Regions from separate parts of the Enterobacter sp. AC1 genome, predicted to be linked through region 3. Evidence: predicted binding sites of a transcription regulator. Region 3 holds the regulator's gene; each other region holds the start of a gene.
The links. Region 3 encodes LexA, which represses DNA repair genes until DNA is damaged. Its sites were predicted from a motif close to TNCTGTATGTACATACAGNA; they were not measured.
Positions count from the first base shown of each region.

Region 1 (10,340 bases), on a different contig from region 3:
GAGCTTAAACCTCTTACGCCAGCCCGCGGAACGCTGCCGCCAGATGCTGTTTTCGTTTATTCGCCAGGCCGGGCGTGACGGGTTACGCAACCTGATTATCATTCACGGGAAAGGGCGCGAGCAGAACTCACATCCGAACGTGGTGCGCAGCTATCTGGCGCGCTGGTTAACCGAGTTCGAGGAAGTGCAGGCTTTTTGCGTGGCGCTGCCGCATCACGGCGGCAGCGGGGCATGCTATGTCTCGCTGCGCAAATCCGATGAAGCGAAACAGGAGAACTGGGAGCGGCACGCCAAGCGCAGCCGCTAGCGGGCGATTTCCTCGCCCGCCGGTGACTCAGAAGGTTTCCCAGTTGCTGTCGGTAGAGGCGGTTGTCGTTGCCGGGCGCAACAGCTGTGGCGTTTTCACATTGGCCGGGCGTGGAGCTACCGCTTTTTCTTTTCCGTTCAGGCGAAACGCGGCTACGGCCTGGCGCAGCTGTTCGGACTGATCTTCCAGCGCCGCCGCCGCCGTGGCGGACTCCTGCACCAGCGCGGCGTTTTGCTGGGTCACGCTGTCCATCTGCGAAACGGCCAGGCTCACCTGCTCAATCCCCCGGCTCTGCTCGTCAGAGGCCGATGAAATCTCACCCATAATATCGGTCACGCGGGTCACGGCGGCGACAATCTCCTTCATGGTGGTGCCGGCCTCGCTAACCTGCTCAGAGCCGGTATTCACCCGGCTGACGGAGTTCTCGATAAGCCCTTTGATCTCTTTCGCCGCCTGCGCGCTGCGGCTCGCCAGCGTACGGACTTCGCCCGCGACCACCGCAAAGCCACGACCCTGTTCCCCGGCGCGTGCGGCTTCTACCGCCGCGTTAAGCGCCAGGATGTTCGTCTGGAACGCGATGCTGTCAATCACGCCGGTAATGTGCGCAATTTGCTGCGAACTGTCGGCAATTTCGGTCATGGTACGAACCACGTTATCCACCACCTGACCGCCGCGCGCGGCCGTTTCAGAGGCATTTTTCGCCAGCAGCGTAGCCTGACGGGCGTTATCGGAGTTCTGCTTAACCGTCGCCGTCAGCTCTTCCATACTCGCGGCGGTCTCTTCGAGCGAGGCCGCCTGCTGCTCGGTGCGGGCGGAAAGATCGTTGCTCCCTGCGGCAATTTCGCCTGCGCCGGTGTAGATGGAATCGGTGCTTCCGCGTACGGCGCTGACGGTGGTCACCAGCGACTGCTGCATCTCATGCAGGCCGGCGGCCAGCTGACCCATCTCATTACGGCCGGAAAGCGCGATATCCTGCGTCAGGTCTCCCCCTGCAATGGCGCGAATATGGTTCATAATGGTGTGGAGTGGTTTCAACAGCAGGTGTTGTAAACCCTGCCAGATGACCACCAGCACCGCGATAACGGCCAGCAGAATAGCCGCCAGGGTCCACTGCATCTGCGTGAAGCTGCTCTGGTTCTCTTCGGTTGCTGCCTTCAGCAGGGTGTTGTTTTCGGCGCGCCAGCGGTTATAGACCGCTTCCATGTCGTCCTGCGCCTGCTGCGCGTCCAGATCGCCATAGGCCTGATAGTTGTCGGCGCGCAGATACTCAATCGACAAACGCATCACTTCGTGCATCTGGTTCCAGGACTTCTGCATGTCGTTGGTCAAGGTCGCCTCCTGGCCCTTAACCTGCGGCAGCTTCTGCCACTCTTTGTTATAGGCTTCGGCTTTTGCCAGCGAGTCGGCTGCGGTGCCAAGCAATTTATTGATCGCCGCAAGGGAAGCCGGATCGCGCTGGTTTTTCAGGTAGCGGATCGCCACGCGGGTCACGGTGACGCGCGTTTTCACCAGCGTGTTCACGCTGTCGCTCAGGCTCTCCTGCTGGGCATTGAGTACGCCGGAGTTCTGGAAGTTGTGGCGATCGTTACTGACGGCAGAGTAGAACAACCCTCCCGTGACAACTTGCAACAGACAGAATATGGTGAAGGCAAAGATAATACCGGTAATCACGTGCAGATTTTTCAGCATAGCGGTCGTCCGTTAGGGAAAATGCAGGGGTACTTCATTACTATCGTCGTAGAGAATTTAAACTTTAATTAACTTGCGCTTAACTACGGGGTCCTTTAAGGAACCCGTTGTAAATCCGGATCATTTTTATGAGGAAGGTCAGCATGAGCAGCATTGATAAAAGCGGGACGTACGCGCTCGGAACGCGGACGGTTAAACGACTGGGCTATGGCGCGATGCAGCTGGCGGGGCCGGGCGTCTTCGGGCCTCCGAAGGATAAGCAGGCCGCGCTGGATGTGTTACGCGAAGCCGTGGCGGCGGGGGTGAACCACATCGATACCAGTGATTTTTATGGCCCTCACGTGACTAACCAATTGATCCGCGAGGCGCTTCATCCTTACCGGGACGATCTGACGCTCGTCACCAAAATCGGTGCCCGTCGCGATAACAAAGGCGCCTGGCTACCGGCATTCTCCGCGCAGGAACTGACGCAGGCGGTGCATGACAACCTGCGTAATCTGCAGCTTGACGCGCTGGACGTGGTGAATCTGCGGATCATGTTTAGCGCGCACGGGCCGGCGGAAGGGTCGATTGCTGAACCGCTTTCTGCCCTGGCAGAATTACAGCAGCAGGGGCTGGTGCGGCATATTGGCCTGAGCAACGTCACGGCTACCCAGGTTGCGGAAGCGCAAAAGATGGTGCCGGTGGTGTGCGTGCAGAACATGTACAACATCGTGAACCGGGGTGACGACGCGCTGGTGGATCTGCTGGCGCAGCAGGGGATTGCTTATGTGCCATTCTTCCCGCTGGGGGGCTTTACGCCGCTGCAGTCTTCCGGGTTGCAAGCTGTCGCCGACGCGCTGGGCGCAACGGCAATGCAGGTTGCGCTGGCATGGCTGCTGCAACGCTCCCCGAATATCCTGCTGATCCCGGGGACCTCTTCCGTGGCGCATCTGCGGCAAAACCTTGCGGCGGGCGAGCTGCGTTTACCGCCTGAAGCCCTGGAAACGCTGAATTCGCTGAAGGACTGATCGTGACATACGCAAGGCCCGAAGGGCTTTGCGTGCTTATGATCCTGTCTGACTTTTGTGTCTGTGAAGCGCTAACGCTTCCGCCACGATCTCCTGCTTGCTCTTGCGCGTCTCAAAGGCGGTGATTCTGATGTACTCCATCAGGTCGGGATCGATGCGGGCGCTCAACATCCTGAGATCGGCCTCCTTCGCCATACCGCGTGCAACGCGCTTGTCTGGATAATCACGGGCTGGCATAGGAAACGGTCTCCAATAAGTCTTGTTAATTCGTGTTCTAAAATATGCTTCTATCTGACTTTAAAGTCAACCATCAGTGATTCAATAGTGATTTTGTTTTGCTATTTTCTTATTTTAAAAAGTAATAAATAAGTCATTAATTTAAGACTTATGCATTACTTGTTTGACAGGTCCTGTTAACGCTAACCGGGAAGAACCATGAGACGCGTTCCGGGCAGAGGACGCTGCTAAATTAAAACCGCTCAAACTTCAACGCGTTTGGGTTCGCCTCCGGAAATGACCTTGATCCCTGGCCATAATCCGTAATACTGTATCTATATACAGTATCTGGCGAGAAAGACATTATGGACACTCTCTTTTCTTATCATCCAAACCAATATATTGAATTACCTTTATTTTTAGAGCGAGTTGCCTGTGGTTTCCCCAGCCCGGCGCAGGATTATGTGGAAGATCGTCTCGATCTTAACCGGCTGGCAGTGAGGCACCCCAGTGCGACCTATTTTATCAAGGTGAGCGGAGATTCAATGGTTGGGGCGGGGATCGGCGACGGCGATCTGCTGGTGGTTGACCGTTCGTTAAATGCCGAACATGGGGATATCGTCGTCGCGTCGGTCGCCGGTGAGTTTACGGTGAAAGAGCTGCAGACCCGTCCGGTGCTGAGACTTCTGCCACATAATGTCCGCTATCAGCCGATTACCTTTCAGTCCGAAGAGGAGCTGCAAATCTTCGGTGTCGTCACCCACACCCTCAAAACGCATAAACATGTTCGCGCTGGTTGATGTAAACAGCTTCTATGCCTCCTGCGAGAAGGTGTTCCGCCCCGATCTGGAGGGGAAGCCCATCGTGGTGGTTTCCAATAACGACGGGTGCATTATTTCCCTGTCGCGGGAGGCAAGGCAGTTCGGCATAAAAATGGGTGAGCCGTATTTTAAGTTCAAAGAGAAAGGCTATCCGTCGCGGGTTTACGTCTTTAGCTCGAACTATGCGCTGTATGCCGATCTCAGCAGTCGGGTGATGCAGACGCTGACCGATCTCGCCCCGGCAATAGAGATTTACTCGATTGACGAGGCGTTCGTGAACGTGTCAGGGGTCAGTCACTGCATGTCGCTGGAAGCGTTTGGTCACCAGATGCGCACGCAGGTCTTTAAAAATACGGGCTTAACCGTTGGCGTCGGTATTGCTCCGACAAAAACGCTGGCGAAGCTGGCCAACTATGCGGCAAAAAAGTGGGCCAGCACCGGCGGCGTGGTCGATCTGTCGGGTCGCGAGCGGCAGCGTAAGCTGCTGGCAAAGGTTCCGGTAGAGGAGGTGTGGGGCGTAGGGCGGCGCATCACGAAAAAGCTTAATGCGATGGGGATTACCACGGCGCTGGATCTGGCGGAAGCGTCCTCCTGGGTCATTCGCAAACATTTTAACGTGGTGCTGGAACGCACGGCGCGCGAGCTTCGCGGCGAGCCCTGTCTTGACCTGGAAGAGTTCACCCCCACGAAGCAGCAAATTATCTGTAGCCGTTCGTTTGGACACCGCATTACCCAATATGAAGAGATGCATCAGGCGATTTGCGCCTACGCGGAGCGGGCAGCAGAAAAACTGCGCGGCGAGCATCAATATTGCCGTTTTATCAGCGTGTTTGTGCGTACCAGCCCGCATGCGGACAACGAAATTTATTACGGCAATCAGGCCTCCGTCACCCTGATGACGCCCACCAATGACTCGCGGGATATCATCCGTGCCGCTACGGAGGCGCTGGGGCGGATATGGCTCGACGGGTATCGCTATATGAAGGCCGGGGTAATGCTGGCAGACTTTTTCAGTAGCGGCGTCGCCCAGCTTAATTTGTTTGACGATAATCGACTGCGCGCCAACAGCGCGGCGCTGATGGAGATAATCGACAGCGTAAATCATTCCGGTAAAGGGAAGATATGGTTTGCCGGGCAGGGTATTGAGAAGTCCTGGGCGATGAAGCGTGAGATGCTGTCACCGGCCTATACGACGCGATACGCCGATTTGCCGGTGGCGAGGTAGATAATCGTAGCGCTATTTCTTTTGCGTCAGCCAGGTTGCCGCAGCCGTCAGCACGCCGATCCACGGCATTTGGCCTGCACCGGCCAGGAAGTTATGGCGATCGATTTCATTATTTTTACGGATATCCGCAAGGCGGGTAAGCGCCTCTTTTTCATCCGCGGCGCCGATCTCCTCAAATTGTTTTTCAAACCCCTGAGCGATGAGCTGAGCGGCCGCGTCGAGGTTTGCGCTCTCGATCGCAACAAGGTTTGGGCCTTTTTGGAAAAAACGGTAATCCGGCATACGTGCTCCAGACAGAGAAGAAGTCGGTGAAAACACTCTATTCCTTGCGGTTAAAAAATGCACGTAATTTGCGGCGGCAGCGTTCAGCTTTTCTTTATGATTTCAGGCAGTAATTGCTCAATCACGCCCACGACGCTTCGGACGCGGTGCGGAATAAAGCGGGCGTCAGGGTAGACGGCATAAAGAACGCGATCGGGTAACCGCCAGCCGGGCAAAACCGGCACCAGCGTGCCGGCCTGCAGCGCGCGGGCCGCAAGAGGTCGCTGCATGCCGCCGATCCCAATGCCTGCCTCCAGCGCCTGCAGCAGCGCGTCGCTGGTATTGGCCCGGAAAACGGTATTCACCTTCACCTCAAGCGTTTCCTCAGCAGCAATCAGCCTCAGCGGAGCATCCGGCGGGATGCCGCTAAATCGCACGTGCGGCAGCGTAGCGAGCTCGCTGACGTCGTGCACCGCCGGAAAGCCGGGGGCGGCAAACAGCGCGGTTTCAATACGCGCCAGCACGCGAGCCGCATGCGCCTGCGGGGGCTCGCTGCTCAGCCGTATTGCGACATCCACGCCCTCCGTCACCAGATCGGCAATGCGGTCATCAAGGGAAATCATCAGATGCAGTTCTGGATGCAGGCGTTGCAGCGCCAGTAGATGGGGCAAAACGATCTGGCCCAGCCCGCTTGGCAGCTGGATATGCACGCTTCCCTGAAATTTGTGGTCAACGGGATTCAGCCGCCTTTCCGCTTCCCGCATGGCGTCCAGCAGCAGCTGCATGTCGCGGCGGTAACGTTCTCCCTGCTCGGTCAGCTTCATTGTGCGCGTTGTACGATGCAGCAACACCACGCCGAGCTCCTGCTCAAGGGCGGCGATCTGCTGGCTAACGGCGGACTGCTTCATCCCGCTCTGGCGGGCGGCTGCCGAAAAGGAACCCGCTTCGGCAACGCAGAGAAACGTGGAAATGGCGTTGAGCTTATTATTCATTTAATGATTTTTCTGATAAGTGCCATCGGATGAAAGGGATATCCGCTAAAAAAATAATATATGACACTGCGTCTGTCACCCATTCAGGAGAAATACCATGGATAAAAGGCAGCAACACAACGTCGCTCTGGTCGCGGGGGCCAGCGGCATTGTCGGCAGACAGCTTGTCAACGCGCTCCTCCATCATCAGTGGGAGGTCATCGGCCTCAGCCGCCGCGCGGTAACCCATCCGGACGGCATTGCGATGGTGAACGTCGATTTGCTGGACGCGCAGGACAGCGCCCGGGCGCTGCGCTCCCTGAACGGCATCACCCATCTCTTTTACAGCGCCTGGGCGAACGCGGCGAACTGGACGGATATGGTTGAGCCAAACGTCACCATGCTGCGTAATCTGGTCAGCACGCTTGAAACAACGGCACCGTTGCAGACGGTAAGCCTGATGCAGGGGTACAAAGTCTATGGCGCGCATCTGGGGCCGTTTAAAACTCCGGCGCGGGAGAGCGATCCCGGCGTACCGGGGGCCGAATTTAACGCCGCGCAGCTCACGTGGCTCAGCCAGTTTCAGCGGGGGAAACGCTGGCACTGGAACGCCATCAGGCCGGGCGTGGTGGGAAGCCCGGTGCCGGGCAATACCATGAACCTTGCTCTGAGCATCGCCCTGTACGCCTCACTGTGTAAGGCTCAGGGATTACCGCTGCGTTTTCCCGGTTCGGAACAGGCCTGGCACAGCATCGTCGATCATACTGACGCCGGGCTGCTGGCCGAAGCAACGCTGTGGGCCGCCGCGTCACCCGCGGCACAGAATCAGGCGTTCAACGTGAACAATGGCGATATCTGGCGCTGGAGCGAGCTGTGGCCACGCATCGCACGCTGGTTTGAGCTGGACACTGCGCCGCCGGTGAGGCTGTCATTTCATCATCTGTTTACGGACTATCGCGGCGTATGGCGCGAGCTTGCCGGGGAGCGGCTGGTGGAAGCGGATATTCTGCAGCTGAGCGACGGGCATTTTGCCGATTTCGTCTTTAGCTGGGATTACGACATGTTCGGTGACGGGAGCAAGCTCCGGCGGTCGGGCTTCGCGCGAATGCAGGCGACCGATGAGATGTTCTTCAGCCTGTTCGCGCAGCTGAGAGCTGCGCGGATTATTCCCTGACCGTGAGGGTTGTTGTCATCAACGAGCGGCGCGTTATACTCACGCGTTGAGAATAATCGATGGGGGGCAGGGATATGCACGAGAGTCTAAAAATAATATCAGTCGCGCTGCCCCTGATTGCGCTTTTCATCCTGTCAGGATTTTTTGTCAGGCGCATTCGCCAGGCAAAACGCATCATTACCGACCGCAACGGGATGAAAAAGATATCTGCCAACCCCTCGATATTTGGCGGGAATGCAGGTAAAACCTGGTTTTATGATGACCAGGTTTTATATGAAGTTAAAAACAACGCCACCCGTAAAATTGCGCTGGCTAATATCATTAAGGTCGGGCCGGGGAATACCGAGATAAATAGCAGACGGGTCTGGATTGTTATTTACCGTGACGGTGCTAATGAAAAGCAGGTGCAGTTTTATAACAATCTTACCCTCTGGAATCATAACTTCACGGCTTTTCTGGCAGCGGTAAAAAGAGCCAATCCTGACGCTGTCGTTAAAGAACGTTTAATCCTCAATGTGTGAAAAACAACCGCAGACGGTTTACGGACGCCGCCCGAGGGCAGCGTCCGGAGCATCAGGGTTAAGGGTTTACTCAACCGTTAACGCATTAACCACCTCAGCCACGCTTTTCACGCCGTGAATATTCCCAATTCCCGTGCCGAGCGCGATATAGCCCTCATCGGTGTTATCTTCCAGCATGCCCAGGCGCAGGCCCCGCAATCCTCCCATCGCCTTGCCCAGCGCGTCGTTGCTTGCGCCAGCTTTATCCATCGCCGCCAGTTTTTCCGCCAGCCTGCCGGGAAGAGCGCGGTAGTAATGGGGCACGGTGCGGAAAAGCAGCAAATCGAGACCGTTGGCGGCAACAATTTTCTCTTTGACGCTCTGCGGCACGCGGCTTTCTTCCGTACTGATAAAGACCGAACCGGCAAACACGCCTTCAGCGCCTAAGGCGTGCGCCGCTCTGGCGGTGCGATTATCGGTAATGCCGCCCGCCGCCATCACCGGAATGTGCTTCACGGCATCGGCAATCAGCGGCACGATGGAAAAGGTGCCAAGCGCCGTGGCGGGTAGCGTTCCGCCCTCGTCAAAACCGGTCGCAACGATAATGTCTGCGCCCAGTTCTTCCGCGAGGCGGGTGTTTTCCGGGGTGGGGTTGATGTCGCGGTAGATAATGGCGATGCCCGCCTCTTTTAGCTCGCTGAACAGCGCCGGAATAATGCTGCCTTCCCCATAGCCCGTATACACCACGGCCCTGACGCCTTCCTCTTTCACAACCTGAAGGATCGGCCCTGTCCAGACGTCATTAACGGCCGTGGGGATCAGATTCACGCCAAAGGGTTTCTCGGTCAGCAGCTTGGTTTTACGAATTTCTTCCCGCATTTTTTCGGCGGTCTCTTCCGGCGTGGAGACCGCGGTGGCGGCGGTTAAGCCCGCGTTGGGTCCCAGCACGCCAAGCCCGCCGGCATTGCTGACCGCGGCGACTAAACGGGCGTCTGTGAGCCAGGACAGCGGTCCCTGAATAACAGGCTTTTCGATACCCAGGATCTGACAGATACGGTTATTTTTCACAGCAGACTCTCCCTTACGTTTGAATGAAGGAGAGTGTAGGGCGCAAGATTGTTAGGAAAAATAGCCAAATATATTCATCACTGTTATAAAATTAATAACAATAATCTTATCCTGCTCGCGGTAAAAGCGTCCCTTATGCAAATAAACCTCTTTGAATCCATAAGAATTTTTATTGAGATTGTCGAATCCGGGAGCCTTACCCAGGCGGCGGAGAATCTGCAGGTCCATCGCCCGGCCGTCACCAAAGCGTTGCAGCTACTGGAGCAGCACAGCGGCACGCGGCTACTGCAACGCACCACGCGTCGGATTAGCCTGACCCCGGATGGGGAAGCGTTTTATCGCCGGAGCAAACCCCTGCTGGCACAGGCGGACGAATTGCTGGAGTCGTTTGGCGCTGACCGGGCAATACACGGGCAGCTGCGGGTGGATATGCCCATCTCTTTTGCGGCGCTGAGGGTGATACCCAACCTGCCTGATTTTTATCGGCAGCATCCTGAGATCGACATCATTCTGAGCAGCTCAGACCGCCGCCGGGATATGCTGCGGGACGGTCTGGACTGCGTGCTGCGGGTGGGTGAACTGGACGACGGCGACTATATCGCGCGTAGAATCGGGAACATTAAAATTACGACCTGCGCCAGCCCGGCCTGGCTGGCACAACACGGTACGCCAGAAACGCTGGATGATTTGCGAAAGCATCAGGCCATCAACTGGATTAACAACAGCAGCAGACAGATTCATCCGTGGACGTTTAGCACGCCAGAAGGCACGGCGGAGATTGCGCTACCCGGTAAGCTTGTCGTGGATAACTCCGAGGCCTACATCGCGGCAGGCCTGGCCGGGCTGGGGTTAATGCAGGGGATGAATCTCTTTCTCCAGCCTTACCTTGACCGCGGCCTTCTGGTTGAAGTCCTGCCGGACTATCGCTCTCCGGACCGCAGGCTGTCACTGCTCTACCCACACCGCCATCTCTCCCGCAAGGTGCGGGTCTTTACCGAGTGGCTGGAGAGTCTGGTGTGAAAGCAGCCAGCGCGTGGGTTCGTTTTGCGCTGACCACCGCGTAATCTGCCGGGAAGCGATGGGGACTCAGCCCGGCCC
Region 1 is NZ_JBNDIZ010000001.1:831,833-842,172, reverse strand. It holds gene smrA (DNA endonuclease SmrA) at 1-307, shown strand, start outside; gene tcp (methyl-accepting chemotaxis citrate transducer) at 335-1,996, opposite strand; gene M2433_RS03965 (aldo/keto reductase family oxidoreductase) at 2,140-3,006, shown strand; gene M2433_RS03960 (hypothetical protein) at 3,043-3,243, opposite strand; gene umuD (translesion error-prone DNA polymerase V autoproteolytic subunit) at 3,588-4,022, shown strand; gene umuC (translesion error-prone DNA polymerase V subunit UmuC) at 4,006-5,268, shown strand; gene M2433_RS03945 (hypothetical protein) at 5,281-5,550, opposite strand; gene M2433_RS03940 (LysR family transcriptional regulator) at 5,634-6,521, opposite strand; gene M2433_RS03935 (SDR family oxidoreductase) at 6,619-7,674, shown strand; gene M2433_RS03930 (hypothetical protein) at 7,749-8,195, shown strand; gene M2433_RS03925 (NAD(P)H-dependent flavin oxidoreductase) at 8,262-9,242, opposite strand; gene M2433_RS03920 (LysR family transcriptional regulator) at 9,378-10,262, shown strand; partial or broken gene M2433_RS03915 (efflux RND transporter permease subunit) at 10,329-10,340, opposite strand, start outside.
Region 1: the regulator LexA is predicted to act here: its motif matches at 3,550-3,569, upstream of umuD (translesion error-prone DNA polymerase V autoproteolytic subunit).

Region 2 (10,340 bases), on a different contig from region 3:
ACTGCTGGCCAATAACCCGATTACGCTGCAGGTGCTGGGCGTCTGTTCAGCCCTGGCGGTGACGACCAAGCTGGAAACGGCGGTCGTGATGACGCTGGCGGTAACGCTGGTAACCGCATTTTCCAGCATGTTTATCTCAATGATCCGCCACCACATTCCCAACAGCGTGAGGATCATCGTGCAGATGGCGATCATCGCCTCGCTGGTGATCGTGGTCGATCAGCTGCTGCGCGCCTTCGCCTATGAAACCTCGAAACAGCTTTCGGTATTTGTCGGGCTTATCATCACCAACTGTATCGTCATGGGGCGTGCGGAAGCCTACGCCATGAAAATGCCGCCGCTGGCGAGCTTTATGGACGGTATCGGCAACGGCCTCGGCTACGGCGTGATCCTGCTGACCGTTGGGTTCCTGCGAGAGCTCATTGGCAGCGGCAAGCTGTTTGGCATCACGGTGCTGGACACGGTGCAGAACGGCGGCTGGTATCTGCCAAACGGCCTGTTCCTGCTGGCCCCTAGCGCATTTTTCATTATCGGTTTGTTGATCTGGCTGATTCGTACGTTGAAACCAGAACAGCAGGAAAAGGAGTAACCGACGATGGCTCATTACCTGAGTTTGTTTGTGCGCGCGGTGTTTGTTGAAAACATGGCGCTCGCGTTTTTCCTGGGCATGTGTACGTTCCTTGCGGTTTCCAAAAAAGTGTCGACGGCCTTTGGACTGGGCGTGGCGGTGACGGTCGTGCTCGGGCTCTCCGTGCCCATTAACAATCTGGTGTACAACTTTGTGCTGCGGGACGGCGCGCTGGTGGAAGGCGTTGATCTCAGCTTCCTGAACTTCATCACCTTTATCGGGGTAATCGCGGCGCTGGTCCAAATCCTTGAGATGATCCTGGATCGGTATTTCCCGTCGCTTTACAACGCGCTGGGGATCTTCCTGCCGCTTATCGCGGTGAACTGCGCCATCTTCGGCGGCGTCTCGTTTATGGTTCAGCGTGATTACAACTTCAGTGAATCCGTCGTTTATGGCTTCGGTTCCGGTATTGGCTGGATGCTGGCGATTGTCACCATGGCGGGGATCCGCGAAAAAATGAAATATGCCAACGTGCCCGCGGGCCTGCGTGGCTTAGGGATCACCTTTATCACCACCGGGTTGATGGCGCTGGGCTTTATGTCCTTCTCCGGCGTGCAGCTATAAGGGCTTAAAGATGGAAATAATTCTTGGCGTGGTGATGTTCACGCTGATTGTTCTGGTGCTGTCAGGGCTCATTCTGGCGGCGCGCGCGAAGCTGGTAAATTCCGGCGACGTGGTGATTGATATTAACGACGAGCCGCAGCATCAGATCCGCACGCCGGCGGGGGATAAGCTGCTCAACACGCTCTCCGGTAACGGCATTTTTGTCTCCTCAGCCTGCGGCGGCGGCGGCTCCTGCGGGCAATGCCGCGTGAGGGTGAAAGAGGGCGGTGGCGATATTCTGCCAACCGAGCTGGCGCATATCACAAAACGTGAGGCAAAAGAGGGCTGCCGTCTCGCCTGCCAGGTCGCGGTGCGACAGAACATGAAGATTGAGCTGCCGGAAGAGATCTTCGGCGTCAAAAAATGGGAGTGCGAGGTTATCTCTAATGATAACAAAGCCACTTTTATTAAGGAGCTGAAGCTGCGGGTGCCGGAAGGGGAAGATGTCCCGTTCCGCGCCGGGGGATACATTCAGATTGAGTGCCCGGAGCATACCGTGGCGTATGCGGATTTTGACGTTCCGCAGGAGTACCGCGCCGACTGGGACAAATTCAATCTTTTCCGCTTTGTGTCGCAGGTGAAAGAGCCGACGCTGCGCGCCTACTCGATGGCCAACTATCCGGAAGAGAAGGGCATTATCATGCTCAACGTGCGTATCGCCACGCCGCCACCGAACGTGCCGGACGCGCCGCCGGGCGTGATGTCTTCGTACATCTGGTCCCTCAAGCCTGGTGACAAAGTGACGATCTCCGGTCCGTTCGGCGAGTTCTTTGCCAAAGATACCGAGGCTGAAATGGTGTTTATCGGCGGCGGTGCCGGTATGGCCCCGATGCGCTCGCACATCTTTGACCAGCTGAAGCGGCTCGGTAGCCAGCGTAAGATCAGCTTCTGGTACGGGGCGCGCTCGCTGCGCGAGATGTTCTATGATGATGAATTCGAACAGCTGGCGCGCGAAAACCCGAACTTTACCTTCCACGTGGCGCTCTCCGATCCGCAGCCGGAAGATAACTGGACGGGATACACGGGGTTCATTCACAACGTGCTGTATGAACACTACCTCAAACAGCACCCGGCACCCGAGGACTGCGAGTTCTATATGTGTGGGCCACCGATGATGAACGCCGCCGTGATTAAGATGCTGAAAGATCTTGGCGTGGAAGATGAGAACATCATGCTTGATGACTTTGGAGGCTGATGATGCTGACGTTTCTGGCAACCTTTGCGGTTTTTGTGCTTGTCATCTTCGGCATGTCGTTAGGCTGGATCGTTAAGCGGAAAAGCCTTCAGGGCAGCTGCGGCGGCATCTCTTCCATAGGGATGGAGAAGGTGTGCGACTGCCCGGAACCCTGCGATGCGCGGAAAAAACGGATGGCCCGCGAACAGCAGCGCATTATTTAAGTTTTGTAGGCCGGGTAAGGTAAAGCCGCCACCCGGCGTTCTTAGATCCGCTTCTCAATCCTCATTTATTTACTGTATACTTATCCAGTGATGAGTGAGGGCTTACTATGCGCAAAATTATCCATGTTGATATGGACTGCTTTTTTGCCGCAGTGGAGATGCGTGACAACCCGGCGCTGCGGGATATTCCCATCGCCATTGGCGGCAGCCGCGTGCAGCGGGGGGTCATCAGCACCGCAAATTACCCTGCGCGCAAATTTGGCGTGCGAAGCGCCATGCCGACGGCGATGGCCTTAAAGCTTTGCCCTCATCTCACGCTCCTGCCAGGCCGGTTTGACGCCTATAAGGAAGCCTCGGTTCATATTCGCGAAATCTTCTCCCGCTATACCTCTCTGATTGAGCCGCTGTCGCTTGACGAAGCCTATCTGGATGTCACCGACAGCGTGCATTGTCACGGCTCCGCCACGCTAATAGCTCAGGAGATCCGCCAGACGATTTTCAACGAGCTGAATCTAACCGCATCGGCGGGCGTGGCACCCGTTAAATTCCTCGCCAAAATTGCCTCCGATTTGAATAAGCCCAACGGCCAGTACGTCATCACGCCGGAAGAGGTACCTGCATTTTTAAAAACGCTGCCGCTCGGCAAAATCCCCGGCGTGGGGAAAGTCTCCGCCGCTAAGCTGGAAAGCATGGGATTACGCACCTGCGAAGATGTGCAGCGAAGCGATCTCGCCATGCTGCTCAAGCGCTTTGGGAAATTTGGTCGCGTGCTGTGGGAGCGCAGCCAGGGGATTGACGATCGCGATGTGAACAGCGAACGCTTACGGAAATCCGTTGGCGTTGAGCGCACCCTCATTGAAGATATTCATGACTGGTCGGAATGCGAAATCATCATCACGGAACAGCTTTATCCGGAGCTGGAGCGACGCTTAAGCAAGGTGAAGCCGGACCTGCTCATCGCCCGTCAGGGCATCAAGCTAAAATTTAACGACTTCCAGCAGACCACGCAGGAACACGTCTGGCCGCGTCTGAATAAAGACGATCTCATTGCGACGGCGAAAAAGGCATGGGAAGAGCGGCGGGCAGGGCGCGGCGTCAGGCTGGTGGGGTTGCACGTCACGCTGCTGGATCCGCAGCTGGAACGACAGCTGGTATTGGGATTGTAAAAAGACCGGTGGCACGATGTTGTACACCCTCTCCCTTTGGGAGAGGGCTGGGGTGAGGGTATTACTTAGCAGGAATCGCTTTCAGCAGTTCAGTCAGCAGGGTCCAGTAATGGCCCACGCTTTCGATATGAACCTGCTCATCCGGCGAGTGTGGTCCGGTAATGGTTGGCCCGATAGAAACCATGTCCATGTCCGGATACGGCTTCTTGAACAGGCCGCACTCCAGACCCGCGTGGATCACCTGGATGTTCGGGGTGCTGTTGAACAGACGCTGGTAAGTTTCACGCACCAGTGCCATCACCGGAGAGCTCGCATCCGGCTGCCAGCCCGGGTAGCTGCCTTTAGCTGAGGTTTTTGCACCCGCCAGCGTTCCCAGAGATTCCAGCATGCTCACCACATACTCTTTACCGCTGTCGATAAGCGAGCGGATCAGGCAGATGATTTCCGCGCTGTCGTCGCTCATGGTTACCACGCCAACGTTAAGTGAGGTTTCCACCACGCCTTTCGCCACGTCAGAGTTGCGGATCACGCCGTTTGGCGTCGCGTTCAGCAGCTGAACGAAGGTGTCACGAGACTTTGTGGTCAGCGCGGTTTTATCCGTAGAGACGGCTTCCAGCACCACGGTCAGGTTCTTCTCTTTTGATGACAGTTCGTTTTTCAGGATATCCAGGTAAACGCTGGAGAGCTTTTTCAGCTCGTCCGCTTTTGCCGCCGGAACGGCTACGGTGGCGAAGGCTTCACGTGGGATCGCGTTGCGCAGCGTACCGCCGTTGAAATCGACCAGACGCAGGTCCAGCTCAGCCGCGTGACCCGCCAGGAAGCGTGCCAGCAGCTTGTTGGCGTTACCCAGACCCAGGTGAATATCGCCGCCGGAGTGGCCGCCTTTCAGCCCTTTCAGCGTCAGCTTGAAGGTCTGGAAACCGGCAGGAATCGCTTCGCGCGACAGCGGCAGGGTAGAGATGAAATCAATCCCGCCCGCGCAGCCCATGTAGATCTCACCTTCTTCTTCGGAGTCGGTGTTGATCAGAATATCCGCCTGCAGCCAGTTCGCCTGCAGACCGAATGCGCCGTCCATACCCGCTTCTTCAGTCATGGTCAGCAGCACTTCCAGCGGACCGTGCTCAACGCTGTCGTCAGCCAGCACGGCCAGCGCAGAGGCCATGCCGATCCCGTTATCCGCGCCAAGCGTAGTGCCTCGTGCTTTCACCCAGTCGCCGTCGATGTACGGTTGAATCGGGTCTTTGGTGAAGTCGTGCACGGTATCGTTGTTCTTCTGTGGCACCATGTCCAGGTGCGCCTGCAGCACAACCGGTTTGCGGTTTTCCATGCCTGCGGTAGCGGGCTTGCGGATCAGAATGTTGCCAACCTGGTCACGTTCAGCATGCAGACCTTTTTCCTTCGCCCAACCCATAATATGTTCGGCAAGCTGTTCTTCATGGTAGGAAGGGTGTGGAATGGAGCAGATTTTGGCAAAAATATCCCACAGCGGCTGCGGAGATAATTGAGACAGTTCAGACACGATAAGTCTCCTTGTCGAGGCGCTGCAAACAGGGTTGCAGGTCACAGGGTTAGCAGGTTAATAGTTACCACAAGTCAGGCTTGCGAGATGAAACTGAGAATACCACTTTCTCTGCTGGCTGGTAGCATAAAGCATGTAAAAACTCAGGCAGAGGGCGCTAAACACTGGTTTTTAGTGCGTCAGGTCTCTATAATCTCGCGCAACCTATTTCCCCCTCGAACACTTTTTAAGCCGTATAAAAACAGGCTGGGACACTTCACATGAGCGAAAAATACGTCGTCACCTGGGACATGTTGCAGATTCACGCACGCAAACTGGCTGCGCGTCTGATGCCTTCCGAACAGTGGAAAGGCATTATTGCCGTCAGCCGTGGCGGTCTGGTACCGGGAGCGCTGCTGGCACGTGAGCTGGGCATTCGTCATGTCGATACCGTATGCATCTCCAGCTATGACCATGACAACCAGCGCGAGCTGACCGTACTGAAACGCGCGGAAGGCGACGGTGAAGGTTTCATCGTTATTGATGACCTGGTAGATACCGGCGGTACTGCGGTGGCTATCCGCGAAATGTATCCAAAAGCGCATTTCGTGACTATCTTCGCGAAACCAGCGGGTCGCCCACTGGTTGACGATTACGTGATTGATATCCCGCAGGATACCTGGATTGAACAGCCATGGGATATGGGCGTGGTCTTTGTGCCGCCTATTTCAGGCCGTTAATAGCAGTACGTAACTTTACACGCCCGGCTATGCCGGGCGTTGTTCTTTTTAGCCTGCACCGCGTTACAATAGTCTCTATACGACGTATCCATGGAGGCAACGCAATGACGCAGGCGAATCTCACCGAAACTCTCTTCAAACCCCGTTTCAAACACCCTGAAACGTCGACGCTGGTGCGTCGCTTTAATCCGGGTACCCAGCCTGCCGTCCAGTCTGCGTTAGACGGTAAAAACGTGCCTCACTGGTATCGCATGATTAACCGACTGATGTGGATCTGGCGCGGTATCGATCCGCGTGAAATCCTCGACGTGCAGGCGCGTATTGTAATGAGTGAAGCCGAACGTACCGACAGCGAACTCTACGATACGGTGGTGGGCTACCGCGGCGGTAACTGGATCTACGAGTGGTCTAAACAGGCGATGCTCTGGCAGCAAAAAGCCAGCCAGGAAGAGGATGCCACGCTCAGCGGCAAGCACTGGCTGCATGCGGCCAATCTCTATGCCATTGCCGCGTATCCACATCTGAAAGGTGATGAACTGGCGGAGCAGGCCCAGGCGCTGGCGAATCGCGCCTATGAAGAGGCGGCTCAACGCTTGCCGGGCCAGATGCGCGAACTTGAGTTTACCATTCCGGGTGGCGCGCCCGTTACCGGATTCCTGCATATGCCTGAAGGTGAAGGCCCGTTCCCGACCGTACTGATGTGCGGGGGGCTGGATTCGTTGCAGATCGACTACTACAGCCTGTATGAGCGCTACTTCGCACCAAAAGGGATCGCGATGCTGACGCTGGATATGCCTTCAATTGGTTTCTCATCCAAGTGGAAACTGACCCAGGATTCGAGCCTGCTGCACCAGCATGCGCTAAAAGCGCTGGAAAACATTCCGTGGGTTGACCACACCCGCGTGGCGGCATTTGGCTTCCGTTTTGGAGCGAACGTCGCGGTGCGTCTGGCCTACCTTGAAGCTACTCGTCTGAAAGCCGTCGCCTGTCTTGGGCCGGTGGTCCATGCCCTGCTCAGCGACCCTGCGCGTCAGGGTAGCGTACCTGAAATGTACCTTGACGTGCTGGCCAGCCGTCTTGGCATGCATGATGCATCAGACGAAGCGCTGCGCGTTGAGCTCAATCGCTACTCGTTAAAAACGCAGGGCTTGCTGGGACGTCGCTGCCCAACGCCGATGCTGTCGGGGTTCTGGAAAAACGATCCGTTCAGTCCGGAAGAAGAATCGCGCTTAATCACGTCGTCATCTGCGGATGGTAAATTGCTTGAGGTGCCTTTCAGCCCGGTCTATCAGAATTTTGACAAAGCTCTGAAAGAGATTACGCGCTGGATCGCTCAGAGATTGTGTTAATAGTTTGCTAAATTTTGCTGGTTTGGTAAAACAGTGGCTTCATAAAAGGAGATCGCAATGACGTTACCGAGTGGACACCCGAAAAGTAGACTGATTAAGAAGTTTATGGCTCTCGGCCCGTATATTCGAGAAGAGCAGTGTGAAGAGAATCGCTTTTTTTTCGACTGCCTGGCTGTATGCGTCAACGTGAAGCCTGCACCCGAAAAGCGTGAATTCTGGGGCTGGTGGATGGAAATGGAAGCAGAGGAAAAACGTTTTACGTATAGCTACCAGTTTGGCCTGTTTAATAAAGACGGCAACTGGCAGGCCACCACCATTAAAGACCAGGAAGTGATTGACCGCCTGGAATATACGCTGAAAGAGTTCCACGCGAAGGCAAGCGCGCTGCTGGCAACCCTGGATCTCAAGTTCGAGCCAGCGGATGACTTTTCCAGCGAAGCGGTGAAGCTGACTGCCTGATGGTGTCACGACGCCGGGTGGCAGCTTCGCCTTACCCGGCCTACAAAAACTGATGCTCTTCTCCCTCTCCCTGTGGGTGAGGGCACCAGACCGCATTAATTCCCGACAAAAAAACCGGCATCACGCCGGTTTTTTTATTTCGCATAATCAGAACTGGTAGGTCATGCCCAGAGCAACAATGTCATCGCTGCTCACGCCCAGTTTATTTTTGTCGTCAATCTGGTTGATTTTATAATCAACAAACGCGGACATATTTTTGTTGAAGTAATAGGTCGCGCCAACGTCAATATATTTCACCAGATCTTCGTCACCGATACCTTCGATATCTTTGCCTTTAGACTGGACATAACCCAGGGACGGACGCAGACCGAAGTCGAACTGATATTGTGCAACAACTTCAACGTTCTGCGCTTTATTTGCAAAACCACCTGAAATTGGGGTCATGTTGCGGGTTTCTGAATACATGGCAGCCAGATAAATATCGTTGGCGTCATATTTCAGACCGGTTGCCCAGGCTTCAGCTTTCTGCCCCTGGCCACGCGCCAGCAGGTTCTGAGCATTGGTGCGGTCAGAGTTGGTGTAAGCGCCGCTGACTGCGAAATCGCTGCCGCCGAAGTCATAGGACAGAGAGGTACCAAAACCGTCACCGTTCTGTTTCTTGGCGTCACGGTTTTCGTTTTTACCCTGGTATTGCAGGGTCATGTCCAGGCCGTCAACCGCGCCGAAGAAGTCGGTGTTACGGTAGGTGGCAAGGCCAGTCGCACGCTTGGTCATGAAGTTATCGGTCTGCGCGGAAGAGTCGCCGCCGAACTCAGGGAACATATCGGTCCATGCTTCGACGTCATACAGGGCACCCAGGTTACGGCCGTAATCCAGAGAACCAAAGTTTTTCAGCTTCAGGCCCGCGAACGCCAGACGGGTTTTCTGAGAGGAGTCGCTCTCGGCTTTGTTGCCCGCAAATTCGGATTCCCAACGGCCATAGCCCGTCAGCTGATCGTTAATCTGTGTTTCGCCTTTAAAACCGAAACGAACGTAAGTCTGGTCGCCGTCTTTAGTGTCATCATCGCTGATGTAGTGCATGGCTTTAACTTTGCCGTACACGTCCAGTTTATTACCGTCTTTATTATAAACTTCAGCTGCGTGAACGGATGCAGAAGCCACTACGCCCATAACCACTAATGCCAGAGTGCTCTTTTTCATTTTCGATCCTGTCTTATAAACGCGCTAAAAAATTCGCTGGACGATAAGCTCATGCTTAAGTCCCGTGAAAAAACAGGAAGGGTTTTATCGTTCTGGAGTGAAACTTTTATGACAAACTAAGAATAATTTTAAAAAACTGTGATTTATTATTTCGGTAATAAATGTGTCAAATTCTCCCGCTACGCTTCCTGATCCCGCGCAACAAAGTGTTTCGCGATGTGCTAAGGCAGTTGGCAACCGGGCTGACTCCTGTTAAAACGTTCGTTCGACATTACTTTCCCTTATCGTTGAACGGCAGAGAATCATGAGTGACAGCCAGACGCTGGTGGTAAAACTCGGTACCAGTGTTTTAACAGGCGGATCGCGCCGCCTAAATCGCGCCCACATTGTTGAGCTTGTACGTCAGTGCGCTCAGTTGCATGCCGCAGGGCATCGTATTGTGATAGTGACCTCCGGGGCGATTGCTGCCGGGCGTGAACACCTGGGTTACCCCGAACTCCCCGCGACGATCGCCTCCAAACAGCTGCTGGCCGCCGTGGGGCAAAGCCGACTCATTCAACTCTGGGAACAGCTGTTCTCTATCTATGGCATCCACGTCGGGCAGATGCTGCTGACGCGTGCCGATATGGAAGACCGGGAGCGCTTCCTGAACGCCCGCGATACCCTGCGCGCGCTGCTGGACAACAATATCGTTCCCGTTATTAACGAAAACGATGCCGTTGCCACCGCTGAAATCAAAGTGGGTGATAACGATAACCTCTCTGCGCTGGCCGCGATTCTGGCCGGTGCCGATAAATTACTGCTTCTGACCGATCAGCAGGGGCTGTTCACCGCCGATCCCCGCTCTAACCCGGAAGCCGAGCTGATTACCGACGTTCACGGCATCGACGATGCGCTGCGCGCCATCGCCGGTGACAGCGTGTCTGGCCTGGGAACGGGCGGCATGGGGACCAAGCTGCAGGCCGCTGACGTGGCGTGCCGCGCCGGTATTGACACCATCATTGCGGCGGGCAGCCGTCCTGGCGTGATTGGCGACGTGATGGAAGGCATTTCCGTCGGCACGCGTTTCCACGCCCAGGAATCCCCGCTGGAAAACCGTAAACGCTGGATATTTGGCGCGCCTCCGGCAGGCGAACTGGTCGTTGATGAAGGGGCAACCGCCGCAATTCTGGAACGAGGAAGTTCATTACTTCCTAAAGGAATTAAAAGCGTGACAGGCAACTTCTCCCGTGGTGAAGTGATCCGTATCCGTAACCTCGAAGGTCGCGACATCGCCCACGGCGTAAGCCGCTATAACAG
Region 2 is NZ_JBNDIZ010000002.1:9,565-19,904, forward strand. It holds gene M2433_RS04920 (NADH:ubiquinone reductase (Na(+)-transporting) subunit D) at 1-589, shown strand, start outside; gene nqrE (NADH:ubiquinone reductase (Na(+)-transporting) subunit E) at 596-1,192, shown strand; gene nqrF (NADH:ubiquinone reductase (Na(+)-transporting) subunit F) at 1,203-2,426, shown strand; gene nqrM ((Na+)-NQR maturation NqrM) at 2,426-2,629, shown strand; gene dinB (DNA polymerase IV) at 2,737-3,795, shown strand; gene pepD (cytosol nonspecific dipeptidase) at 3,857-5,314, opposite strand; gene gpt (xanthine phosphoribosyltransferase) at 5,575-6,033, shown strand; gene frsA (esterase FrsA) at 6,138-7,382, shown strand; gene crl (sigma factor-binding protein Crl) at 7,440-7,841, shown strand; gene phoE (phosphoporin PhoE) at 7,989-9,041, opposite strand; gene proB (glutamate 5-kinase) at 9,346-10,340, shown strand, end outside.
Region 2: the regulator LexA is predicted to act here: its motif matches at 2,700-2,719, upstream of dinB (DNA polymerase IV).

Region 3 (10,340 bases):
CGACAGCCATGCTGTTACGCATTTCGGCTCCGCGCGTAGCACCAATAAACATGCCGTCCAGGAGATAACACCAGACGCCGACCACCGGTAAAATCACCTGCCAGATAAGGTAATGGCTCGCCAGCTCGCGCAGTGAAGAAAGAGAGGTGAGTAACGACACGATCTGCTCGCCTAAACAGGCGTAAACCAGACCAAACGCCAGCGCGACCAGTCCCGACTGACGGCAGGCTGCTCGCCAGACATCCTGCAGCTGTCCGCTTTCGCGCGCGCCGTACGCCTGCCCCGAATGCGCTTCAACCGCATAGGCAAAACCGTCCAGCGCGTAGGCGGTAAAGGTCAGAAGCGTCATCAATACCGCGTTGACGGCGACGATTTCGGGTCCCAGCCGGGCTCCGAAAACCGTCAGCGCGCCGAAACAGAGCTGGAGAAGCAGCGAGCGGAGCATGATGTCACGGTTGAGCGCCAGCAGCTTCCGGATATTCCCGCGCCAGGCAGTTTTAAGCAGCGTAAGGGAGATCCCGCGCATCGCCAGAACGCGCCAGACCATCCACAAACCAATAATAAAGGTTCCGTATTCTGCAATCGCGGTTGCCAGTGCCGCACCCTGCACGTTCATATGCAGACCCATCACCAGCCAGACGTCCAGCACAATGTTGAGAAGGTTACCCACCACCAGCAAAATCACCGGTGCACGGGCGTACTGTACGCCCAGGAGCCACCCCAGCAGAACCAGGTTAGCCAGCGAGGCGGGCGCGCTGAGCCAGCGGATTTCAAGGAAACGTCGCGCCTGCTCCAGTACCGCTTCGCTGCCGCCAACGATATTGAGCGCAAGCTCAATCAGGGGAGCGCGCAGTAAAACGATTAGCGCCCCTGCGCCAAGCGCAAGTATCAGCGGCTGCACCAGCGCGCGAGCCAGACGCAGCGGATCTTTTGCGCCATAAGCCTGTGCGGTCAGTCCGGTGGTACTCATGCGCAAAAAGAGCAGCAGCATAAACAGGAAGCTGGTAGCCGTCGCGCCAATCGCCACGCCGCCAAGATAAACAGGCGAATCAAGATGACCAATAACGGCAGTATCGACCAGACCCAGCAAGGGCACGGTGATATTGGAGAAAATCATCGGCAGAGCAAGACGCCACAATGCCTTATCGGATGCCGTCAGCAGTGACATGAAAAATACCGGGAGCAGGAAATGAATCAGGCTACAGCGGAGCCGTAGCCTGCCAGGAGGAGATTAAAGCCATTCACCGTTGCGAATAACCCCAACCGCCAATCCTTCGATAGAGAAGTTATGTTCACGGAGATCCACCACAATCGGGGAGAACTCGTTGTTTTCAGGCAGAAGCTGGACGGTATTACCCTGCTTTTTAAGGCGCTTAACGGTCACTTCGTCATCAATGCGTGCGACCACGACCTGGCCGTTGCGCACATCCTGCGTTTTGTGAACCGCAAGCAGATCGCCGTCAAGAATACCGATGTCTTTCATCGACATACCGCTTACGCGCAGCAGGAAATCAGCGCTCGGTTTGAACATGGCTGGATCGACCTGATAGTGGCCTTCAATATGCTGCTGTGCCAGTAAAGGCTCACCAGCAGCAACGCGCCCCACCAGCGGAATGCCCGTCTCTTCTTCCACCAGCAGGCGGATACCACGTGACGCGCCCGAAACAATCTCAATCACGCCCTTACGTGCCAGGGCTTTCAGGTGTTCTTCGGCAGCATTCGGCGAACGGAAGCCCAGACGCTGCGCGATTTCCGCACGCGTGGGTGGCATACCCGTCTGGCCGATATGATCCCGGATGAGATCAAACACCTCTTGCTGCCTGGTCGTTAACGCTTTCATTCCGCCCCCTGGGTGTATATACAGTTATGCTGTGAGTATATACAGTCAAAGGCGATTTTGGAACCAAAAACTGCACAAAAAACCAGGGACTTAATTATTCCTCGAGGCTCATCGGAAATGTGACCAAAGCAGCGTGACCCAGGTGATAACGGCAGTAATAATTGACAGCAACACGGCAGCAGAGCCCATGTCTTTTGCCCGGCCAGAGAGTTCGTGGAAATCAGATCCGATACGGTCAACAACAGCTTCAATAGCGCTATTAAGAATTTCCACTATCATCACCAGAAGCACGGAGCCGATCAGAAGAACGCGTGTTATTGCATCAACATCAAGGAAACAGGCGATAATCACCGCGATGATAGCGGCGACGCCCTCCTGTCGAAAAGCGGCTTCATTGATCCACGCGGCGCGGAAACCTTTCCAGGAATAGCCGGCGGCTTTGATGATTCGAGTTAACCCAGTGGTATTATTGGCCATTAAAAGAACCTTTTATTGGAAATAGCGTCAGTAACTATAGCTGTAGCGCGTTTCGCTGCCGCTTGAAGTATGACGGGTAACAACAGAAATTTTGCGCGCTTTCTGTTATCCTTGCGCCGCAATTGCATTATTAACCAGAGGCTTTACATCGTTTATGTCCGGCTGGCCACGAATTTACTACAAATTACTTAATTTACCATTAAGCATCCTGGTAAAAAGCAAGTCTATCCCAGCGGAACCCGCGCTGGAATTGGGGCTCGATACGTCGCGTCCTATTATGTACGTTTTGCCTTATAACTCGAAGGCAGACTTACTGACGCTTCGCGCCCAGTGTCTGGCGCATGACCTACCTGACCCGCTTGAACCGCTGGAAGTTGACGGCACCCTGCTGCCGCGTTACGTGTTCATTCACGGTGGACCTCGCGTGTTTACCTATTACACGCCAAAAGAAGAGTCCATCAAGCTGTTCCATGACTATCTCGACCTGCACCGCAGCAATCCTGATCTGGATGTGCAGATGGTGCCGGTGTCGGTGATGTTTGGTCGCCGTCCGGGCCGTGAAAAAGGTGAAGAGAATCCACCGCTGCGCATGCTTAACGGCATCCAGAAGTTCTTCGCGGTCTCCTGGCTGGGACGCGACAGCTTTGTGCGCTTCTCGCCTTCCGTTTCGCTGCGCCGAATGGCGGACGAGCACGGCACCGACAAGATCATCGCGCAAAAACTGGCGCGCGTGGCGCGTATGCACTTCGCCCGTCAGCGCCTGGCTGCCGTAGGGCCACGCCTCCCGGCGCGTCAGGATTTGTTCAACAAGCTGCTGGCCTCTAAAGCGATTGCCCGCGCCGTTGAAGACGAAGCGCGCAGCAAAAAAATTTCGCATGAGAAAGCCCAGCAGAACGCCATTGCGCTGATGGAAGAGATTGCAGCGAACTTCTCTTACGAGATGATCCGCCTTTCCGATCGTATTCTCGGCTTTACCTGGAACCGCCTCTATCAGGGCATCAACGTTCATAACGCCGAGCGCGTACGCCAGCTGGCGCACGATGGCCATGAAATTGTCTATGTTCCCTGCCACCGCAGCCACATGGACTACCTGCTCCTTTCTTATGTCCTCTATCACCAGGGGCTGGTACCGCCGCACATCGCTGCCGGCATCAACCTGAATTTCTGGCCAGCAGGCCCGATTTTCCGCCGCCTGGGCGCCTTCTTTATCCGGCGTACCTTCAAGGGCAACAAGCTCTACTCCACCGTGTTCCGCGAGTATCTGGGCGAGCTGTTCAGCCGCGGCTATTCCGTGGAGTACTTCGTGGAGGGCGGTCGTTCCCGTACCGGACGTCTGCTCGATCCTAAGACCGGCACGCTGTCGATGACCATTCAGGCCATGCTGCGCGGGGGAACCCGTCCCATCACGCTGGTGCCAATCTACATTGGTTATGAGCACGTGATGGAGGTGGGCACTTACGCCAAAGAGCTGCGCGGCGCGACCAAAGAGAAAGAGAGCCTGCCGCAGATGCTGCGCGGCCTGAGCAAGCTACGCAACCTGGGCCAGGGCTACGTGAACTTTGGCGAGCCGATGCCGCTAATGACGTATCTGAACCATCACGTTCCGGAGTGGCGCGAGTCCATCGATCCTATCGAAGCGATCCGTCCGGCCTGGCTGACGCCAACGGTTAACGGCATTGCGTCCGAGCTGATGGTGCGCATTAACAACGCCGGGGCGGCTAACGCCATGAACCTGTGCTGTACGGCGCTTCTGGCTTCGCGCCAGCGCTCGCTGACCCGTGAGCAGCTGACGGAACAGCTGGATTGCTATCTGGATATGATGCGCAACGTGCCGTATTCGGTTGATTCAACCGTGCCTTCTGCAACCGCCAGTGAGCTTATCGATCACGCGCTGCAGATGAACAAGTTTGAAGTCGAAAAAGACACGATCGGCGACATCATCATTCTGCCGCGCGAGCAGGCAGTGCTGATGACGTACTACCGCAACAACATCACCCATATGCTGATGCTGCCGTCGCTCATGGCGGCCATCATCACCCAGCATCGCCGCATCTCGCGTCAGGAGCTGTTACGTCACGTTGATACGCTCTACCCGATGCTGAAAGCGGAGCTGTTCCTGCGCTGGAGCAAAGATGAGCTGGCGGGCGAGCTGGACAAACTGACGGAAGAACTGCGTCGTCAGGGGCTGATCACCGTCACGAATGACGAGCTGCATATTAATCCGTCACGCTCCCGTACCCTTCAGCTGCTGGCGGCCGGTGCGCGCGAAACGCTGCAGCGCTACGCCATTACCTTCTGGCTGCTGAGTGCGAACCCGTCTATCAACCGCGGTACGCTGGAAAAAGAGAGCCGGACGCTGGCACAGCGCTTGTCCGTTCTGCACGGCATTAATGCCCCTGAATTCTTCGACAAAGCGGTCTTCAGTTCCCTGGTGCTGACGCTGCGTGACGAAGGCTATATCAGCGATACGGGCGACGCCGAGCCGGAAGAGACCCTGAAGGTGTACCAGATGCTGGCAGAGCTGATCACCTCGGACGTGCGTTTGACGATTGAGAGCGCCACGCAGGGCGAGTGATGTGAAAAAGCCGGGTGGTGGTTTCACCTTTCCCGGCCTGGTGTTCTGCATAATAAAAAGGCCCGGTAAGCGCTAGCGCTACCGGGCCTTATTTTTCGGCCTTACTAAATCACCGCATTTAGCTCAGCAGCGTAAAGGCAATCATCCCGACAACCGCACCCGTCGTGCCGAGGATGGTTTCCATCAGCGTCCAGGTTTTCAGGGTCTGTGCTTCGGTGGCACCGGTGAACTTACCGAACAGCCAGAAGCCTGCGTCGTTAACGTGGGAGACCACAATCGAACCGCCCGCGATACAGATAGACAGCGCGGCCATCTGCGCACCGGAGTAGTTCAGCTGTTCAATTACCGGCATCACCAGACCGACGGCGGTTAAACACGCCACGGTTGCGGAACCCTGAATGATGCGCACCGCCGCAGCCAGCACAAAGCAGGTTACCGCAATCGGCAGGCCCATTCCGGTCAGCGCTTCACCCAGAGCCGGGCCTACGCCAGAATCCACCAGCACCTGCTTGAACACGCCGCCTGCACCGATCACCAGCAGGATAATACCTGCAGGCTGCAGCGCAGCACCACAGATCTCCATCACCCGGTCTTTCGGCATCCCCTGACGCATCGCCAGGCCGTAAATCGCCACCAGACAGGCCACCAGGATCGCCGTAAATGGATGGCCGATAAACTCGAACCACTCGTAGGCGGAAGACCCTACCGGCACAAAGCGCGCGGCGATGGTTTTCAGACCCACGAGAACCAGCGGCAGCAGAATCAGCGACAGGCTGAAGCCGAAGGACGGCATTTTGCCTTCGCCCAGGTGCGGCTCGGTGATGTCGTCAGGAATGTGCAGCTCAACGTAACGGCTGATGAAGTTGCCCCACAGCGGGCCGGCAATAATCATCCCCGGGATCGCCGCACACAGGCCAATCAGAATCATCCAGCCAAAGTCAGCGTGCATCTGCGAGGCGAGCAGCATCGGCGCGGGTCCAGGCAGCAGAAACGCTGCGGCCGCCGCCACGCCCGCAAACAGCGGAATAACCAGCTTCACGAGGTTAGTGCCGGTGTGGCGAGCCATGGAGAACGCCACGCTAATCAGCAGCACCACGGCGACTTCGAAGAACAGCGGCAGCGCGCAAATCAGACCCGCCAGGCCTATCGCGTAGTGCGCGCGGCTGTGGCCAAAGGATTTCAGCATTTTGACGGCAATCTGGTCGACCGCGCCCGTCTCGTGCAAAATCTTGCCAAACATCGCGCCAAGCGCGACCACAATCGCCAGGAAGCCCAGCGTGCCGCCCATCCCTTTTTCCATCGTCGCGGCAATCTTGTCGAGCGGCATACCGGAAAAGAGACCAGCACCAATAGAAACCACCATCAAAGCAACAAAGGCGTGCATACGCGCCTTCATCACCAAAAACAGCAGCAGCAATACGGAACCCACTGCTGTCAAAACTAGCGTTAATGTACTCAAAACTTACTGCCTTTTATTAATGACCTCGATGGTGCTGGCAACAACACCTTCCAGTGACTGATCGATATCAACCACTAAGACGTCTTTCTCGTCTTCACCCGGCTCCTGCAGCGCTTCGAACTGCGTCACCAGCATTTGAGTTTTGAAGAAGTGACCCTTACGCGCCTTCAGGCGGCTTTCAATCACCTCGAAGTCCCCTTTCAGGTAGATGAAAGAGAGGTTCGGGTTGCCGTCACGCAGCAGATCGCGGTAGGTTTTTTTCAGCGCGGAGCAGACGATCAGGGAAACTTTGTTGGTGCGCTGCATGGCGAACGCGGCGTCATTCAGCGCCTGCAACCACGGTTTGCGGTCGTCGTCGTTCAGCGGCTCGCCGGAGGCCATTTTCATGATATTGCTGCGCGGATGGAGGAAGTCACCATCCAGAAATGCAGCCTGGAGTTGATGCGCCACTTCGCTGGCTACGGCTGATTTCCCGCTACCGGAAACGCCCATCAGGACGTAGACGTGGTGATCGTGATTAGTCGTGCTCAAAGGGTGTCCCTCAGTCAATTGTTACGGGTAACAGTTATCGGTAACATTGTCCTGCCGGGGCAAAAGAGAAGCAATATCCAAACGTGCGCGAAGTGAATAAGTGTGAGCTACTTCAAATTTGTCAGTTCAAATAGATCCACCCGGTGACAAGGTGAAACCTAAATCTAACATTTTTGGGGTAACCGTCTCGCCACGAATGCGCGCCAGCAGGCGTTCTGCGCCAATGCGGCCCATACGTTCACGCGGGGTCAGGACGCTCGCCAGACGCGGCTCCATCACCTGGCCGATGTCGTGGCCGTGGAAACCGGCGATCGCCATATCATCAGGGATCTTCAGCCCCAGACGCTGACACTCAAACGCCGCGCCGACCGCAAGGTCATCGTTGGTACAGAAAATACCGTCCAGTTGCGGATACTCACGTCGCGCCTGACGCATCAGCTCAATACCCGACGTATAGGAAGAGGACTGCTCCACCATCACGCTGTACGGGGTTAAGTTCGCGTCGAGCATCGCCTGCTCGTATCCCTTCTGTTTGATGATAGTACGTTCATCAAGTCGCGCACCCAGATAGGCAATATGACGATGCCCGCGGGCGATAATTGCCGCCGTCATCTGACGCGCCGCTTCGAAGTTATCAAAGCCCACGGCGATGTCGAGGCACGGCGACTGACTGTCCATCAGTTCCACCACCGGAATGCCGGCGACTTCAATCATTTTGAGCGTGCGGGCAGTGTGGGTACGTTCGGTTAAAATCAGGCCGTCAATGTTCCAGGAAAGCATGGATTCCAGACGTTCTTCTTCCAGTTCCGGCTTGTAACCGTAGTGGGCGAGCATGGTCTGGTAACCAAAAGCATCGGTGACGCTTTCAATGCCGCGCAGGACTTCAGCGAACACCTGGTTGGTTAAGGACGGCAGAAGGACGCCCACCGCGCGGCTGGTCGCATTGGAGAGAATATCGGGTGCACGGTTGGGGATATAACCCAGTTCATCAAGGGCAGCGGCAATCTTGCCACGCAACGCCACGGAAACCTGTTCCGGGTTACGTAAAAAACGGCTGACCGTCATTTTGGTCACACCGACGCGATCGGCGACATCCTGAAGTACGGGGCGTTTCTTTTTCATCGTCCTGAGAAATCTTGAAGTGAGAGATTTTCTCAGTTTATCACGGACAAAGCCCATCCTTCCCCTGTCATAGGGAAGGATGGGCATTTATTTATGATTTATTACACCGGCGGCAGGTCAAACAGCAGAATTTCACTTTCGCTGTCCGCATGCACGGAGAGCGCCTGCTCGTCCCAGATTGCCAGTCCATCGGCGGTTGTCGCTTTGGTGCCGTTGATGGACACTTCACCTTTCACCACCTGGATCCAGACGCGGCGGTTAGCGGCAATCTGATGCACAGACTGTTCATCTTTCGCCAGCGCCCAGCGGTACAGCTCCATATCCTGATGCACTTTCAGGGAGCCTTCACGCGCGTCCGGGGACAGTACCAGCTGTTTGCCCTGTTTCGCGTCGAAGCGGCGCTGCTCGTAGCGTGGCGTGATGCCGGTTTCTTCTGGAATGATCCAGATTTGATACAGGTGCAGTTTTTCCGTTTTGCTCGGGTTGTACTCGGAGTGACGCACCCCGGTACCCGCGCTCATAATCTGGAACTCGCCCGCCGGAACCTGCTCTTTGTTGCCCATGCTGTCCTGGTGCTCAACCGCGCCTTCCAGCACATAGGTCAGGATTTCCATGTCTTTGTGCGGGTGGGTACCGAAGCCCTGGCCTGCATCAATCACATCGTCATTAATCACGCGCAGTGCGGAGAAGCCCATGAAGTTCGGGTCGTAGTAGTCGGCAAACGAGAATGAATGCCATGAGTCCAGCCAGCCATGATTCGCGTGACCACGTTCGTTTGCTTTGCGTAAGTAGATCATTGTTTTCACCCTCAGTTCGTTTCGATGGAGTAAGTGTGGACGCAAATGGTCTGGGATCATAGAGGGTGAAAATTGACTCCTCTGTTCAAAAATTATGAACAAGCGCAGAGGAGCCTTTTTTGCTTATTTCGCGAGGGTTACCGTGGCAGGAGAGGCCTGTTCGAAGGCCCGCTCCAGGATTTCCAGGTTAGTCAGAACGTCAGATTCCTTGACGTAATTCGGCGTGCCGTTGGTGAGAGTCTCAAACAGCGCATCGTACACGCGGCCATAGTCACCCGCTTCGGGTTTGATTTCTTCTTTTGCGGTTGTGCCATCGGCTTTCACATACTCCAGCACGCCAACCGAATCATCCGCCGCAAAACCCGGCTCACCGGGCATGATATTGGCCTTCAGGCTGGTCTCCTGCTGGTCAATGCCGTACTTAATAAACGAGCCTCGGGTGCCGTGAACGATAAATTTCGGATAGTCGATTTTCACCAGATGGCTGGTCTTGACGATGGCTTTGAGGTCGCCGTAGAACAGCTGCGCTTCAAAGGTATCGTCCGGATTAGCTTTATTGCGCAGGCTGCGGATGTCATACGCCACGTGGTCCGGGCGGCCAAACAGGGAGATGATCTGGTCCATGGTATGGACGCCCAAACCATAGAAGGAGCCATCCTGCGGCAGCCCGGGCTGGGTTTCCGCCACCGGGCGGTAATAGTCGAAGTGACTTTCAATTTCCACAATGTCGCCCAGCTTGCCGCTTTCAATCGCTTTTTTCGCCGTCAGGAAGCAGCTGTCAAAGCGACGGTTCTGATACGGCGTGACGGTCAGGCCTTTGCTTTTCGCCAGCGCGAACAGCTCCTTCGCTTCCGCTATAGTCGGGGTGAAGGGCTTTTCTACCAGCACGTTTTTGCCCGCTTCGAGCGCGCGTTTCGCATAGTCAAAATGGCTGTCCGCATGAGTGCAGACGATAACCAGTTTAACCTGCGGGTCGCCCAGTACCTCGTCGAGAGCGCTGGTGAAATGAATATGGGAATACTGCGGGGATTGCTCTTCCGGCTTCGCGCGGCGACGGTAGATATGGGCCACGTGCCAGGTATCTTTACGGTTGAGAACATACGGAAGGTGGTAACGCGTGGTGCTTTTGCCAAATCCAATAAATGCGCAATGTAGTGTCATGGCTCAGTCCTTTTTAAGGTTACTGAGTCTAACCATAACAAAAAAAAAGCCAGCGAGAAGCTGGCTAAAGTAATACTGGAAGCAATGTGAGCAATGTCGTGCTTTCAGGTTCCCGTAGCGGTCTCCCTGAATGCAGAGCAATAATAATCATTCTCATTCGCACTTGTCCACTTCTTTTTGCAAAAAATAGCGGTTGACTCAAATTTTAAAGTCATTGATGTTGGAAGGGACGCTTAACTAACTGAGGAATAAGGAATGAGCGAGATAGTGATACGCCACATCGAACCCAGCGATGCAGAAGCTTTGCGTGACATCATGTCGCATCCTGATGTGTATCACGACACGCTACAGCTCCCTCATCCCTCAATGGAAATGTGG
Region 3 is NZ_JBNDIZ010000010.1:68,706-79,045, forward strand. It holds gene dinF (MATE family efflux transporter DinF) at 1-1,168, opposite strand, end outside; gene lexA (transcriptional repressor LexA) at 1,232-1,840, opposite strand; gene M2433_RS21405 (diacylglycerol kinase) at 1,949-2,317, opposite strand; gene plsB (glycerol-3-phosphate 1-O-acyltransferase PlsB) at 2,472-4,892, shown strand; gene gntU (gluconate transporter) at 5,011-6,351, opposite strand; gene gntK (gluconokinase) at 6,355-6,882, opposite strand; gene gntR (gluconate operon transcriptional repressor GntR) at 7,009-8,004, opposite strand; gene M2433_RS21430 (pirin family protein) at 8,106-8,801, opposite strand; gene M2433_RS21435 (oxidoreductase) at 8,925-9,962, opposite strand; gene yhhY (N-acetyltransferase) at 10,218-10,340, shown strand, end outside.